3 regions of the Methylobacterium sp. WL64 genome follow, and region 2 is predicted to be linked to each of the others. Evidence: riboswitches for the same ligand, from Rfam matches in the RefSeq annotation. Region 2 holds a riboswitch; each other region holds the start of a gene.

The links. Region 2 has a riboswitch for cobalamin ahead of FV242_RS05185 (TonB-dependent siderophore receptor). Riboswitches for the same ligand answer to the same signal wherever they lie in the genome.
Positions count from the first base shown of each region.
Region 1: it holds a riboswitch for cobalamin, as region 2 does, so the genes downstream of both, FV242_RS08750 (CbtB domain-containing protein) here and FV242_RS05185 (TonB-dependent siderophore receptor) in region 2, are expected to answer to the same signal.
Region 3: it holds a riboswitch for cobalamin, as region 2 does, so the genes downstream of both, FV242_RS08100 (TonB-dependent receptor) here and FV242_RS05185 (TonB-dependent siderophore receptor) in region 2, are expected to answer to the same signal.

Region 1 is NZ_VRVA01000012.1:22,000-27,338, reverse strand. Features, by position in the region: gene cobW (cobalamin biosynthesis protein CobW) at 1-144, opposite strand, end outside; gene FV242_RS08760 (DUF1636 domain-containing protein) at 141-539, opposite strand; gene FV242_RS08755 (CbtA family protein) at 547-1,296, opposite strand; gene FV242_RS08750 (CbtB domain-containing protein) at 1,313-1,495, opposite strand; cobalamin riboswitch at 1,529-1,724, opposite strand; gene FV242_RS08745 (DUF4424 domain-containing protein) at 1,954-2,976, shown strand; gene FV242_RS08740 (coagulation factor 5 8 type domain-containing protein) at 3,100-4,455, shown strand; gene FV242_RS08735 (S10 family peptidase) at 4,459-5,339, opposite strand, start outside.
Region 2 is NZ_VRVA01000006.1:66,245-71,583, reverse strand. Features, by position in the region: gene FV242_RS05190 (PepSY domain-containing protein) at 1-219, opposite strand, end outside; gene FV242_RS05185 (TonB-dependent siderophore receptor) at 327-2,456, opposite strand; cobalamin riboswitch at 2,802-2,998, opposite strand; gene FV242_RS05180 (HigA family addiction module antitoxin) at 3,398-3,757, shown strand; gene FV242_RS05175 (HigA family addiction module antitoxin) at 4,300-4,794, shown strand; gene FV242_RS05170 (NUDIX hydrolase) at 5,282-5,339, shown strand, end outside.
Region 3 is NZ_VRVA01000011.1:15,031-20,369, reverse strand. Features, by position in the region: gene FV242_RS08110 (hypothetical protein) at 341-751, opposite strand; gene FV242_RS08105 (cell wall hydrolase) at 1,149-1,739, opposite strand; cobalamin riboswitch at 2,157-2,355, shown strand; gene FV242_RS08100 (TonB-dependent receptor) at 2,595-4,619, shown strand; gene FV242_RS08095 (multidrug efflux SMR transporter) at 4,667-4,993, opposite strand.

The DNA.
Region 1 (5,339 bases), on a different contig from region 2:
GAAGCCGACATCACCGAACTCGTTGACCAGGATCGCCAGGCGGCGGCCCTTGGCGTTCTCGATGACGTGGCGGACCAGCGTCGTCTTGCCGGCCCCCAGGAAGCCGGTGACGATGGTGCAGGGGATCTTGGTCACGATGGTCATTCCGCAGCCTCCAAGGTGCCGGCCGGAAGCGGGCGGGGATCGGGAAAGGGCGGGATGCGGGCGATCACGCCGGTCTTGAATGCGGCAGGGCGCTCCCGCCAGGGCACGATGCCGTCCGGCGTCGCCGCGTAAGCGGCCAGCCCGTCCAGGATGGTCGCCGCCGACTCGGACGGGTCCATATCGCCGTAGACGTAGGTCCAGCGGGTCTCGGACACGACCGCCACGGAACAGGGCCGCTTGCACACCGACAGGCACTCGACCCCCTCGATCCGCAGCTGCCCGGACGTGTTGCGCGCGCGCAGGGCCTCGAGCAGGCGCGCGCCGGCCCGGGGCCCGTCCGGATCGTCGCCCGGGCGGCGACAGGTCGTACAAACGTAAAGGACGGTCTCAGGCATGACGGCCTCAGGCATGCACCGTCCCGCGTGCGTTTCCACGGCCGAAAGCCTGCCAGGCCCAGCCGAAGCCGAGGCCGATCAGCATCCAGAAGACGAAGCTGATCGCCAGCGAGCGCGCCACGAACTGCGCCGCGAGTGCCGCGGGAAGCTCCGAGGACACCTCCGCAGCCTGCGGCGCACCGGCGACGTGCGGCGCCACGATCAGCACGAGGCCGCCCAGGATCGCGATCAGCGAGCGCCGGACCGTGATCAGGTACAGGCCCATCCCGGTGGCGGCGGCGGTCATCACCCACCAGGCCTGACGGGCGGCGAGCGGTGCCGCCTCGCTGCCCGGCAATTCCGGCGGCAATCCCAGGCCCGGGGCCAGAGCGACGCTGGCGAAGCCCGCGATCGCGAACGCGACACCGACCTGCCGCGTCGGCTCACGGCCGCAGGCCAAGATCACCGCACCGAGCAGGAGGGCGTAGCCGACCCCGCCCACGAGCGTCGCCAGAGCGGTGAAGGCCATCCGGGGCAACCCCTCGCCGGGCTGCCACTCGGGTGCGGCGTCCGGTGTGCCATGATCGTGCCCCGCATGAGCCAGCACGACCTGAGCCGACATGATCGGGAGCCTGCGCTCGGCCTGGTGCGTCTGCTTGGTCTCATAGCGCTCGGCCGCCACGATCAGCGGCGACGTCAGCGTCAACTCGAGGCCGGTCACGACGGCGGCCGCGAGGAAGCCGGCGGCCAGGGCCGCCGACAGAAGCCGGATGATCATCCCTGCGCCAGGGGCGTCAGTGGCAGGGGAAGTTCTGGGTATGCCGGAAATCGTGCGCGGCGTTGTGCAGCGCGATCGCCGGCGAGAAGCCCGCCATGAACAGGAGGCCGAGGCCCAGGAAGGCCGCGAGCGCGACGGCAACCGGACGCTCTCCGGCGCGGGTGCCGGTGGCGATGGGGGCGAGGGTCGAGGTGGTCATCAACATGTCTCCAACCGCCCCACCGGCGGCATTGCGGGATCTCATCGTGACGGCAGGTCTCCTGGCTCGCGGCTCGGCGCGCCTGCCGCCTTCCCGGATCGCTCCGGTGGCCTACTGGCAGACGCTCGCCGCTCACAGTTGCGGGGGCAGCCGCGGTTTCGAGGTTCGTACCCCTCACCGCATTCCCTTTTCACCCCGTCTCCGGGGCACCGTCACGCCATCGTTGTAGACGCATGACAGCTCTCGCACAACGGAGGCCCGGCGGAATCGTTTCGGACTCTTGGGGTACGGCACGGATATGCGGGTCGGGCGGTGGCCGTGAGTGTCGAAACGCATCGGCGGGACGGACTTCGACGCGTCGCGACCGCCGTCGGCGCTTGGCCCGCGGCACCGGCGCCGTGTAACGGCCGGCGTGGACGATTCCGGCCCATGTCCGATTCTCGAACCCTTGAGCGTTGATGTCGATGCGTACCTTGTCGCTGGCCCTCGTCGTCCTGGCGGCCACGTCCCTTCCGGTCCGGTCCGACGACAGCACCGCCGCGCTCATCGCCGGGGGGCTCGTCCTGGAAAAGGCCGACACGATCGCCCTCGCGGCCGAGGATCTGTACCTCTCCGAGCAGGCCGTGCAGATCGACTATCGGTTCCGCAACCTGACCGATTCCGACATCGTGACCACGATCGCGTTCCCAATGCCCGACATCACCGGCGACTCCGAGATGCTGGTTTCGCTCCCCGATCCGGCGCACGACAACTTCCTGAAGTTCCAGTCCGCGGTCGATGGCGAGCCTGTCGAATCGCAGGTCGAGCAGCGGGCGTTCCTGATGCGGAGCGATACACCGCCCGTGGAGATCACCGCTCGGCTCAAGGCGCTGGGGATCCCGCTCGTGCCAACCACCGCGGCGACGGAAGCGGCCCTGCGCCGCCTCGGCGAGCGCCAGCGGCGCGACCTGATCGCGGCCGGCATCCTGGAGCGGCAGGAGCACAAGGACGGGACGATCGCGGATGCCCCGCTCTGGACATTGAAGTCGAAATTCTGGCGCCGGCAGGTCTTTCCCGCCGGGCGCGAGATCGCGGTGCGCCAGAGCTACGTCCCGAGCCTCGGCGGTCTCGCGAGCCTGTCCTACGGCGGGCCGAACCTCGACCCGGCGCAGAAGGCGCACTACGCGACCCGATATTGCACGGACCCGACCTTCGAGCGGGTGGCCCAGGCCCTGTACCGGCGGTCGAGCGCCGACGGCAGCCGGGCGTTCCAGGCCTACGAACGGTCCCTCTCCCACGTGATCAGCTCCGGCGGCAACTGGGCTGGCCCGATCGGCCAGTTCAAGCTGGTCGTGGACAAGGGGGATCCTACGACCCTGGTCTCGTTCTGCGGGGCCAACGTGAAGAAGACCGGCCCGACGACCTTCGAGACGGTGATGAGGGACTTCGTCCCGCAGCGCGATATCGAGATCCTGCTGCTCAAGACCAAGACGGGAGAATGAATCGGTCGGGCGCCCTCGCGGTGCGCCCATGGGCTTGACGCGTCGGGTTCGATACGGGCACCGCCGGGCGCGCCCTCCGGCCCCGACCTCGGCGCGTTTGGTCCAGCCCGCCTCGGAGACACGATGGCCCCGGAAGACGCCCCGACATCCGCCCTCGTCGATCTCGCGTCCGGCCGCGCCCCGCAGCGCGTTGTCGAGGCGGATAGGACCTGGCTGGACCTCGACCTCGGCGGCCGCTTCCCGGTCCGGTCCGTTGTCGGGATCCCGTGCGGGGAGGGCGGTTCGGTCGCGGAGGGCGCCATCCTGTTCTCGCAGGACGGCGTGACGTGGTCCGCACCGGGCATCGCGTCCCGTCCGGTCGAGTCGGAGGCCGGCACGGTCGTCATTGAGGCCGACGAGCGCGCCTGGACGCGTTCCGTCCGCGTCGCGATGCCGGCCTCGATGCCGAACGTCACGGTCCGGGTCATGTGCGAGGAGGCGGCGTTCGACCTGATCGCCCTGCGGGCCATGCTGGGCCTCGACGTGACGCTCCTGAACGAGAAGCCCGGCGCCAACGCCTTCACCGCCTATACCCTGGAGAGCAATCCGGGTCGCACGAGCGGCGCCCTCGTGGGCGTGGCGGTGTTCCAGAACGGCGCCTTCGGCAACTGCTTGATCCAGTACATCATCGCCCTGTCGGTCGCGAAGGCGCTGAACCTGAAATACGTGGCGGTTCCGAAGTTCGACCGCAGCAAAGTCATCTTCCTGACCGAGCGGCTGACTTGTGACGGCATCACCTTCCTGCCTCCGGACGAGCCGCTGCCGACCGACGGGTACTTCCTGTCCGGCCTGTTCTTCGATCCGACGCAGTTCCAGCGGCAGGTGAGCCTCGACGCGCCGCCGGATTCACGGGCGATCATCCAGGGGATGATCCGCCCCCTGTTCAACGGCCTGCCGGCGACGGTCCCGCCCAAGCCCGACGACCAGCTCCTGATCCACATCCGCTCGGGCGACATCTTCAGCACCTGGGTCGACCCGCATTATCCCCAGCCGCCCTTCGCGTTCTACCGCATGGTGATCGACCGGCTGCTCGGCGAGGGCCGCATCCGCTCGATCAAGCTGGTCTTCGAGAACCGGCTGAACCCGGTGATCGCCGCGGTCGAGGCCTATGCGCAGGGTCTCGGATTGCCGGTGGAGACGCAGAGCGAGTCGCTGATCGCCGACGTCACGGCCTTGGTCAACGGCCGCTACCTCGTGTTCGGCCTGGGGACCTTCGGCCCGGCGATCTGCCACCTGTCCGAGCGGGTCGAGCAGGTCTTCTACTTCGCGTCCAACTGGCCGCAGATCTTCCGGGGTATTCCGTCGATCGACCGGGTCATCGAGGTCCGGGACTTGGAGGAGCGCTATATCAAGGTCGGCGCGTGGCAGAACACCGACGCGCAGCGCCGAATGATGATCGAGTACCCGGCCGAGGCGCTGGCCTTCGACGACGCCGCCTGAGGATCAGGGCTTGTCCTCACGGTGCTCGACGGGGTCCGCGGTCGCCCCGCGCGCCTGTACGGCATCCCGGTACAGGCGCTCGACGTCCCGCTTGAACGCGGCCCGGGAATCGTCCCGCGAGTAGAACATGTGGCCGCCGGGGTAGACCGCGAGGCTGACCCGCCCGGCGCCGTAGGCCGGCACCTGCGCGAGCAGGAGCTTCGAGGCGTAGTAGGGCGTCACGAGATCGGTGAAGCCGTGGGCGACCAGCACCCTGAGCCGGCCGTCCAGCGCCAGCACGCCCTTCAGGTTCGATAGCGCCTCCGGGGCCTGCCGGCCCGAGCCCCAGGTCCAACCGCGGTTCACGGCGTTGTTCAGCAGCTCGTAGCGCATGTTCGGCACCGGCCACTTCAACGTGCGCGCGTAGAGGTCGAGCATCGCGCTGGTCAGCGGCGCCTGGAGCGCAGTAAGCTGGGGATCCTCGAAGCCCGATTGTGCGGCGTCCGGGTTCGGGTCCCAGCCCGTGATGCCGGTGTCGTAGGCGCTGGTGACGCGCTGCTCCGCCCGGTCGAACTCGCGCTGAACGCTGCGGGTGGACAGGCGCGCCGCCTGCGCTTTCACGAAGGCTGCGTCGAACCCGGTGAAGGCCGCGACCTTGTCGGTCATGCGCGCAACGGCGGCCTTGTCGCCGGGGCCCTTGAGCAGGTCGGCGAGATAGGGGCCCACCGCGTAGGCCTCGGCATCGCCGAGCAAAGCCGGGCTCGGCGCCGTGCCGGCCCGTTCGAGGGCGCCGGCCGCCAGGGACGGCAGCTTCAGTACGTAGCCCCAGGGATTGGCCCGCGGCGTCTCGAGCCAGCCGAAATCCAGCACCGGCGACAGCAGCACCAGCCCGGACAGGCCGACAC
Region 2 (5,339 bases):
GGTACGGCCCGATACGGTCGCCCGCCCCCCGTCGCGGCCTGTGATCCGGTAGACCGGCTCGGCACCGCGCATCTCCAGCGCGAACGCCGCCGGCACGCCCGCAAGGTCGCCGGCGGCGAGCGCCGCGTCCGGCGGGACCGCGACGGTCTCCCAGACGATCGGGGCGAGGCGCGCGAGGCGCTCGGCCGCTGTGAGTGCCGGGAACGGCACGTAGAGCATCACCAGTCCGGAGCCGATCCACAGGGCGAAGATCAGGGCCGTGGCGATCCCGGCTCAGCGGTGGAACAGCAGCAGCCAGCGACGCGCGGCTTTGCCGACCCGCTGCCTCACCAAGTCACCGTGTAGGCGACTTCCATCGAGCGCGGCCGGCCGAGCAGCCAGTTGGTGCCGACCCCGTTCACGGCATTGCCGCTGATCGCGTAAACCTTGTCGAACAGGTTGTAGACCCGCAGGCTCAGGCGCGAATCCGCCGTCACCTGATGGTCGAGCACGAGGTTGACGAGGTTGTAGGCCGGGCGCCGGGCCGTGTTGGAGAAGTCGCTGTAGACCTGGCCGACGTTCTGGAGCCCCACGCGTGCCGTCCAGGCGCGGGCAAAGTCCCAGGTCAGCCACAGGTTGGCGACCCGCTCGGGCACGTCGATCGGCTGGTTGCCGGCATACGAGACGGTCGCGCCGTTCACGCTCTGATTGAACGTATCGTATTGCGCGTGCAGGAGCGCGAGGTTGCCGTCCAGCCGCCAGCCCGGGGCGAGGTGCCAGCCAAGCGCCAGCTCGAAGCCCTGCGAGGATTGCTGGCCGACCTGGGTCGACACGGTCGGCTGACCCGGCACGGTCGAGATCAGGTTGTCCTTGACGATCCGGTATCCGGCAACCGTCCATTCCAGTGCGCCGTCGAATGCGAGGCCCTTGGCGCCGATTTCGACCTGCGTGCCGGTGGCGAGCTGGAACCCTGAGAGCGACTGCGTCAGGGTGATGAGGCTGTTCACCGGGTCGGTCGCGAAGCTGTACTGGGCGTAGAGCGCGTTGTCCGGCGTCGGGTTGTAGACCAGCCCGAACCGGTAGCCGAGCGCCTGATAGGTTTTCTCGAACTGTGATCCGCTCTGCAAATCCTCGCGACGGAGCGTCGGCACGTCCAGGCGCACGCCGGTGAGGAACGAGAGCTTGTCCGACAGGATCACCCGGTCCTCGGCGAAGACCGAGGCCTGGCTGGTCTGTGTCGCGTAGGCCGGCTGCGCCCGCCCGTTCTGCGGGAAGTATCCTGGATCGTAGCCTATCAGCGGCACGCTGGTGGTCTGGTCGAAGGTGAAATTGTTCGTGTGGCGGAAGTCGATGTGGTTCACGTCGAACCCGACCGCGAACGCGTTCGGCAGGCCGAACAGGTTGCCCTTGACGCTCGCGTCCAGGCGATTCCCGACCTGTTCCTGGCTGTGGTAGATCTCGGTGTAGCTGCCCCGGTCGACCAGCCCGGTGCCGCGGTTGTAGGTGTATTGCTCGGTATCGAGCCAATGCCGCCGGCTGGTGAGCCGATAGGCCGTATTGCGCACGATGATGTCGTCCGAGGGCGTCCACTCGGTCTTGAACTGGGTCCAGTTATCCGACCAGGTAATCTTCGCGTCGCGGACGTTGTAGTTGTTGAACCGGATCAGGTCCGGGATCCTACCCTCGACCAGGGGCGTGCCCCAGTAGCGCGCCGGCTCCTGGTAGCCGAGGTCGTGGCTCACCGTGACGGCGAGGTCCGGGCTCGGCTGGAACAGCAGGGCGGCCGAGACGGCGAGGTTGCGGAAATCGCCCTCCGGCCGGATCCAGCCATCCGCGCGGTTGCCGCTGACGTTGAGGCGGTACGCGAAGGTGTCGCCGAATTCCTCGCGCCCGAGCGCCCCGCCCGAATCCAGCGCCAGCCGCGCGACGCCGTCGGTGCCGATCACCGCGCGCGCGGTGTTGATCGGCGCGAAGACCGGCTTCTTCGGCACCACGTTGATCACGCCGCCAATGGCGCCGTCGCCGTAGAGCACCGAGGACGGGCCGCGCAGCACCTCGATACGCTCGACGTTCCAGGTGTCGAACGGGAACGTGACCGTGTTGGCCCCGACATAGAAGCGTGTGCCGTCGTAGAGCTGCTGGATCGAGTTCGGGCCCGCGAAACCGCGCGACGTGAAGGCGCCGTTGCCGTTGCCCGGCGCCGCGATCGTGGTGATGCCGGTGGCGTCCTGGGTCACGGCTTCGGCGATCGTGTCCTGGCCGCGCAGCCGTGCGGTCTCGCCCGACACGATATCGACGCTCGCCGGCGTCTCCAGCGGCGTCAGCCCGAGCCGGCTCGCGGTCCGGTCGGGCGTGCGCAGGTTCAGCCCGGTCGGCGCAGCGCGGGTCAGGCTGACGCCGCCCTCCCCCTCGACGGAGAGCTGATCGAGGGTCACGGTTTCCTGGGCTGCGGCCGGGCTTGCCAGGAGCGTGAGCATGGCACCGCAGAGCGGTCTACGCCGGCTGCGACGAGGAAGTTTGGATCGCGACATGGTGAGGATAGGTCCGAGCGCGGCGGCCGCCGGTTCAGATGCCCTAATAGCAATGTAATAACATTACAATTGCGGATGCGTGTCTGATCCGGTCCGGTCCACGCGCGGCGGCCCGGGTGAAGGATCAGGCCGCGTGCAAACGCGGCCGGGATCGGCACGACAAGGGAAAGCATCGGGAACCGGGACGCGGGCGCGCTTGCTGTGGCACGTCACCGCGAACGAGGCCTCGCCGACCGCGCTCGCGCACGGCCGTCTCGACACCCGCCAGGACACCCCGCCTGACGCGTTTCGCGTGTGACCACGGCTGACGGCAGGTCTCCTGGCTCGCGGGTCGCCGCCCTCGCACCGTCTTCCCGGGCTTGAGACCCAGTGACGTGGTGGTGAAGGACTCGCCGCTCACAGTTGCGGGGACAGCCGCGGTTTCAGGGCAGGCCCCTCACCGCGTTCCCTTTTGATCCCCGAGGGGAACCGTCGCCGACTAGCGTGGCTGTATGCCGGTGGAACGTCAAGCGTGTGGATATCCGGCCCCCTGCGTGGGCGGCCTGCGATCAGGCGCACGATCGCCTCGCGCGATGCTTAACGGATCACGGGCCCCCGACGGTATGGCGCAAAATTTTGTATTTCCACCGTACTAGTATTTTTGGACATGACTTGCTGTTCTAACGAATTATAAATTTATTTTCCAAATATCAGCGTTGTTATTCTGGAACTAAGCAAATTGACATCCGCTTTTTACCTTTATAAAAATACCGGAACTTTTTTTGATCTGTCGCGTAAAATTTTCGAGCCGAAATCGGAGGTGGTTCAAGACGGCGCATCGGCTAAAATAGTGGTTTTCGCTCTGTCGCTTATTCGCCAAATTTGCAAAACCTGGTAGGAGAATCATTATGAATTCACCTTATGTATTAGAGAATCCCTGTCATCCTGGCGGGTTCGTTCGCCGCAATATCCTTGAGCCGCGTAACCTAACCGTCATGGCTGCGGCCAGCCTGCTCAACGTGACGCGCCAAACGCTGTCCGACTTCTTGAACGAGAAGATCGCTCTTACGGCCGAACTGGCTCTGCGGGTCGAGAAGGTGTTCGGGGCCCGCATGGAGATGCTGATGGAGATGCAGACCCACTACGATATCTCGCGCGCGCGGAAACTCGAACAGAAGGTCGAGAGGGAACTCGCGGGCCGGACCGGCGTCCAGACCCCGACCGAAAGGCCTCAGGTAATCGTCAAGCGCGTTCACGCGTTTGGGTGAGCTCAATTCGTGGCGACCGGTTGTCCGGGATGCCGGGCCGTTACCGGATCTCCCCTGCGCGACGCGGGGTGAACGCGCATTGGTCGGGCCTCCACGCCTTGTCGTCGCTTCTTGGCCGGGACGCACCGCTTTGCGACGCATGATGGACGGCTCCGGAAAACACCTCGGCACGTTTCCGCGCGGGACCGGGTGACGATCGCAGGGGGACCAGTCCCCATGCCTTGATATCGTTCGTCGTCACGGGCCAAGGCGATCGGCATTCTCCAGATCGGACGGTACCGCGCACGCGACCCTGATCGTGTTTCATCGGAGACATTTGCTCAGGCTGTATCGCGATCAAAACATTATGCATATTTCTGAAGTTTTGCAGATTAATACAGTCAAATTCTCGATTTATTCGAAATAAATTTGTAAATCTGGATGAGATTGACATGCTGCAATCCGGTTGATATCGGCGATTTGATCGGATCTGCAAGACAATAAAATATATAACCGGCAAAATAAAGTAAGACTGTGGGTGGCTGAGGTAGTCGGCGATTCTGATGTTGCTGATGGAGCGCTGCTTGCGCCCATGTGCCCGTGAGGTCTGCCGCAGTTCCGATCAGTCGATCAAAACGCTCATCCGAAAACGATTGTGTCAATCGACGAAGGAGTCCCAGGTGAACGCTGTCCATCAACCGGCAAATCCGTGTCATCCCGGTCTGTTTGTTCGCCGCAAGGTCTTCGAGCCGCGCAACCTGACCATCATGGAGGCTGCCGGTCTTCTGGGCGTCACGCGTCACGCGCTCACCGACTTTCTCACCGAGAAGACCCCTTTGACTGCCGACCTGGCTTTCCAGATCGAGCAGGCGTTCGGGTACAGCATGGAAATGATGATGGAGATGCAGAAGCAGTTCGACATCGCCGCCGTGCGCAGGCGCGAGCGGAATGTTCGAAACGAGTCAATGTCCAAGGCCTGGTCCCAGGTCGCCGCGACACGGCTCCAGGTTGCGCAGACACGGGCTCATACGTCCGAACGGAAGCACGCCTTCGCGTAACGTTCGCACCTATCGGATCTCGGCTCGAGCGATCGCCGCCGAAGTCGGAGGCGGGTTCGGCATACGTGAGCGCGTTAAATCAAGGCTTTAGAACTGCTCCCGATGGCAACGTGTTCGGGAGCAGATCTAGGGATCATGGAGACCGAAGCTGTCGCAGCCGAGGGCGGGACTGTATGCTCGCCCTGCAAAGCCTCAACTTGTTCGACAGAATAGTCCGAGCAGCCGATAGGCCCGGGTAGGCCCGGAGGGGGTCCAAGGGCTCGCGACGCCCGCTGCGTCGGCGTTCGATGAAGCAGCGGTGAAATAGAACACCCGCTCGACGAAGCTTTCGGCACGTTGGACCCATCTGGTAGAGTGTACGGCCGACAACGAGGCGTTGCGCGCCGCCGCCGGGAGCCACGGACCCTGCACCCCGGGCCGTTGTCGGTTTACGAGCCGCAGCATACCAGGCCGCATGAATGTTTAGCGCCCCCCACCAGAGATTCGCATGAAGGCGCTGGGCTTGCCCTGGCGCGGGCGCCAGCTGCTCGTCGCCGAGGTCTATA
Region 3 (5,339 bases), on a different contig from region 2:
GGGCGGCCGCGGGCACGCTCGATCACGGTGGCCGGCGCCGATCCCCTCGAGGCATGCCACGTCCCTTCCGGCTAGGCGGCGAGAGATGCAGACGAGGAACGGTTTCTTCAGTGCCAACAGCGCAGATTACCGACCACTCTATGCGGATGCTGCCTATTGGCCGCTCATACGTTGAGCAAGACGGCAAACGCCACCATCCTTCCGGGGCTGGGAGAGCATGATGAACGACGCACCAGACCCGCCCGACGGCGCGTTCGCCAGGACGCTTCTGCTGTTCGCGGTGACCATCGCGGTCATCGCGGTCTCGGCCTACATCCTGATCCGGATGGATTGAGCGCAGTCAGAGGATCTTGCAGCTTCCGTAGCTCATCTTGATCTCGCCGCGATCCTCCGGATTGAGCTGCGCCTCGACGAAGTTCAGCTTGTTTAGGTCGATCAGAAGAAAATATACGCCGTTCTGGCACTTGATCGCGTTGCGCGGGGTCCGTTCATTCAAGCGCGGCGACGCCACCTGACATTCGTAATAGTCGGACCGCCCGGCGGAGAGGACGGTCAGCAAGCCGCCGCCGGAGACCAACGAGAAGGTCCGCGCCCGGTGCGGCTGAGGCTTTGCACCCTCGGGGCCGGGGGCCGCGTCGAGCCCCACCGAGACGTCCTCCGTACAGGTCATCGGGCGGCGCAACTGAGAGGCTGCCGGTGCGATGCTCAGAATGAGGACCGCACCAGCGAGCGCTACCCTGTGGGCAATCATCGGCGGCAGATCCGTGATTCGTGGGTAGTTCTAACCGACAAGCTAAGGCGTCGCCCGTCGATGTAAATCTCGCCTCCGCGGGTCACGGAGCCAATCAACAGATTTACCGCCGCGCGCGATGTCACTTCATCTGCGATGACCGGTCAAGATGGTGCGATCGACAGCACCGCCTCGTTCTATGCCGGTCGATCCGCGTCCCTGTCGGGAGCCGCGTCCCGATGTATGGCTTGCGGCGGCTTCCGCCGGCCCGCGTGGTCGCGGGCGGCCACGCTCGCAGCGGGATGGACACGCGCTGCGAGCGGGTGGTGCCGGGGCGCAGGCTTGCGGCAAGGGGAGGGACCCGCGCCGGAAGCGCGATCCGGATCCGGCAAGGCCGTTCGGATCGTTGTGCGCAGCGCTAACGCGTCGGCGCAGCCGGGCCGGCCGCGTAGCTCGACACCGTCGGGGGCAGGGCGGCGGGCGCCGGCGTTTCCGCCTTGGCGGCGCGGGAGTTGCGCTTCTCGTAGAAGGCATTGCCGCCGGCTACGGCCACGTAGTGCATGTTCGTGTACGGGAAGTGGTGGCCGGCCGTGTGGAAATACATCGCCTTCCCGACCTTCGGGTGACGCTCGCCCGCCAGCACCGCGTCGGCGGCATCCGCCACCTTTTGGAGGTCGCGGTCCTGCATCGGCTTGGTCAGGACGCCGGGGGCGAACTGCCCGGGCTGCCCGACCACCGCACAGATGCCGCCCGGGAAGATCGCGGCCTCCATCCGGTTCATGACCACGGTGCCGACGGCCAGCAGACCGGATTCGTCGCTGCGGTTCGATTCGAAATACATGGCCCGGCCGAGGCAGTCGCGCTCGGCGTCGGTGACCACCATCGACGGCTTGCGGCCGAGGATCGATCCTGTGGTCAGGGGTGACGCGGTGTTGCACGCACCGAGGCCGCCGGCGAGCGCCAGCGCGACCAGCCCCGAAACGGTCTTGATCCTCTCGCTACCCTGCATGCATCAGCGCTCCGTCCTCCGGCCTCGGGGCAGGGCGATCGCCCTGCCCGGCGTCGCCACTCTCGATCGTTGTACGCGCCAAGCTTGTGTGCACGTTCGCGGCGAGGATGTGGCGGGCCGGCATGCGTGGATCGCCCCGAACGCCGGTCGGCCCGCGCTGGCGGACCACGGACAGCCCTGGAACGCGGCCCCTCGCGGGACGGACCGGAGCCGCAGCGGGAGCCGCAGGTCCGGGCGGAAAAGCTTCGCGATACCATTAGCGTAGCATCGCCCGGAGCCGTCCGGGATCGGAGGGACGAGTCCCCCGGTCGGCGGCCTCGTTCGGCTGGAACGAGAGCCGGCCGAGGGCCCGGTGTCATCCGATAGACACACACGCCGCCAACCGGTGCCGGGACGTTGACGGGACCCAAGCCTTGGCTCGAAGGTGGCCGGGACGGTTCCCTTCGGGGATCAAAAGGGAACGCGGTGAGGGGTCTTCCCCGAATCCGCGGCTGCCCCCGCAACTGTAAGCGGTGAGCCTTCTCGTCACCACGTCACTGGGCCGCCTCGCCCGGGAAGACGACGAGAGGGCGGCGACCCGTGAGCCAGGAGACCTGCCGTCAGTCGTGGTCACACGCGAAACGCGCTGGGCGGGGTGTCCTGGCGGGTGCCGGGACGCCCGCGCGAGCGCGGTCGGCGCGGCCTCGTTCGCGGTGACGTGCCACTGCCGTCGCCCGAGGTCCCGTGTCCCGTCCTGTGCCGCGCTTGACGCTCTCGAAACTGGCCGTGCTGACGGCCCTGGCGCTGCTGCCCCCGGCGGCCTCCGCCCGGGACGGATCCCGGCCGAGCCAGGACACCGAGGCGACGCTCGACGAGATCTCGGTCACCGCAGAGCCTTCCGGGGCCCCGCGGGGCGGTGCCGCCGCGAGTGCGGGCTATGTCAGCGGCGTGACCGGCATCGGCGGCCCGCTCCTGCCCGTGGCTTCCGCCAGCGCGGGGGTGATCACGGGCGCCCAGCTCAACAGCCGGCCGGTGACGCGTCCCGGCGAGGTGCTGGAGGCGGTGCCGGGCCTGATCGTCACCCAGCATAGCGGGGAGGGGAAGGCCAACCAGTTCTTCCTGCGCGGCTTCAACCTCGACCACGGTACCGACATCGCCCTGTTCCTGGACGGCATGCCGCTCAACATGCGCACCCACGCCCACGGGCAGGGCTATGCCGACATCAACTTCCTGATCCCCGAACTCGTCGGCGCGGTGGAGTTCCACAAGGGGCCGTACTTCGTACGCGACGGCGATTTCGCCTCCGCCGGCTCGGTGCGGATCGACTATCTCGACACCGTCCAGAAAAACCTCGCGCTCACCGCCATCGGCAGCTTCGGCTACAAGCGCGCGCTCACCATCGCCTCGACCCCGATCGGGGACGGCAACCTCCTGGTCGCGGCCGACGCACAGGTCTACGACGGTCCGTGGGTGGTCCCGGACGCCCTGCGCAAGATCAGCACCGTCGCCCGCTACAGCCAGGGCACGGCGCTCGACGGCTTCTCGGTCACGGGCATGGCCTATGCCAGCCGCTGGACCGCCACCAACCAGATCCCCGAGCGGGCCGTCGCTCAGGGGCTGATCGGCCGATACGGCACGATCAACCCCACGGATGGCGGGGATACGAGCCGCCTCTCGCTGTCCGGCCGCTTCAGCAGCACCGACGACACAGGCGTGACCCGGGCCTCGGCCTACGTGATCCGCTCGCAGCTCAACCTGTTCAACGACTTCACTTATGTCCTCAACGACCCCGTCGCGGGCGACCAGTTCCACCAGCTCGACCAGCGCATCATCGGCGGCGGCGAGGCGCTGCACATCTTCCAGGGCGCGTTGTTCGGGCGTCCGATGGAGAACGAGGTCGGCGTGCAGACCCGGACCGACAGCATCCGGGTCGGGCTGTTCAACACGACGAACCGGCAATACCGCTCGGGCGTGCTCGACGATCGGGTGCTGGAGACGAGCGGGGCCTTCTATTTCGACAACCGGGTGCGCTGGACCGACTGGCTGCGCACCAGCCTCGGCTTCCGCGCCGATTGCTATGATGCCCGCGTCGCCTCGGACACGCCGGCCAATTCGGGCCGGGCCCGCGACGGCATCGTCAATACTAAGCTCGGCCTGACCCTCGGACCGTGGTTCGACACCGAGTTCTACGTGAATTACGGCGGCGGCTTCCACTCGAACGACGTGCGCGGGGTGACTGCCACGGTCGATCCGGCAAGCCCCCTGTTCAACATCGGCCGCGCGCCGTTCCTGGTGCCCTCGACCGGCTACGAGGTCGGGCTGCGCAACCGCTCGATCGCCGGGCTGGAGACCAGCCTCGCCTTGTTCCGGCTCGACTTCGCGTCCGAAAACCTGTTCCAGGGCGACACCGGCACCACGGAGCCGAGCCGCCCGACCCGGCGCTTCGGCGTCGAGTGGACGAACCGCTACGCGCTGACGCCGTTCCTGTCGCTGGAGGGCGATCTGACGATCACCAACGCCCGGTTCTCCGATTCCGACCCAGTCGGCACCCGGGTGCCGGAGGCGCCTACCACCATCGCGTCGGCCGGCATCACCTTCGGCGCGCCGCTCGGCTGGTTCGGCTCCCTGCGGTTCCGGTATTTCGGGCCGCGCCCGCTGATCGAGGACAATTCCATCCGCTCGCGCCCGACCGCCCTGTTCAACGGCCGGGTCGGCTACGCCTTCGAGAACGGGGTCAGCGTCTCCCTCGACGTGCTGAACCTGACCAACAGCAAGTCCGACCAGATCACCTACGCCTACGTCTCGCGCCTGCCCGGGGAGCCCGCCGAGGGCCTGACCGACCGCGTGTTCCACCCGGCCGAGCCCACGGCCGTGCGCCTCACCATCGCAGGCCGGTTCTGAGCGCGGCCGATTCTGAGCGCGACCCCGGGGCCCGGAGGGGATCCGGCTCAGTGCTGGCCCTGCCCGGACGCCAGGATGGCCACGCCCACCGCGATGATCGCGATCCCCACTAGCATGGTCGGGCTGATCGCCTCGCCGTACAGCCACGCGCCGCCGAGTGCGGCGCCGATCATGCCGACCCCGGACCAGATCGCGTAGACCACCCCGATCGGCAGCATGTCCATGCTGCTCGACATCAGCCATAGGGCGGTGCCGTAGCCGACCGCCACGATCAGGGTGGGGCCCGGCTTGGTCAGGCCGTCGGCGGCCTTCAGCGCCAGGGTGGCGGTGACCTCCGCGCCGATCGCGAGCCCGAGGATCAGGAAAGAGTTCATCGCGCGGAAGACCTTTTGTGCAGGCGCGGAGCCAGTCTCAAGTGAAAATCGGTTCTTCGGATCGGCAAGGACGATCAGGGGAGGACGATCAGGTAAGGACGGTGGGTTGCAGTTTGTGCGCGGCAGCCTCCTCCCATAAGGTGCCGCCGGCGTTCGGGAGCCCTTTTCCGTCGAATCGATGAAGATTTTCGAATCCTCCGCACTAGGCACGCGCGGCTGAGCGCCGAATTCAACGTCCGACCGGGTTGGCCCTTCGTTAACGCCTCCTCATCATGGTCGCCGCCCGTGCCAAGGCCCCGATCGACGGCGCCACGACAGTGCCGATCCAGAGCGATACCGATCCACC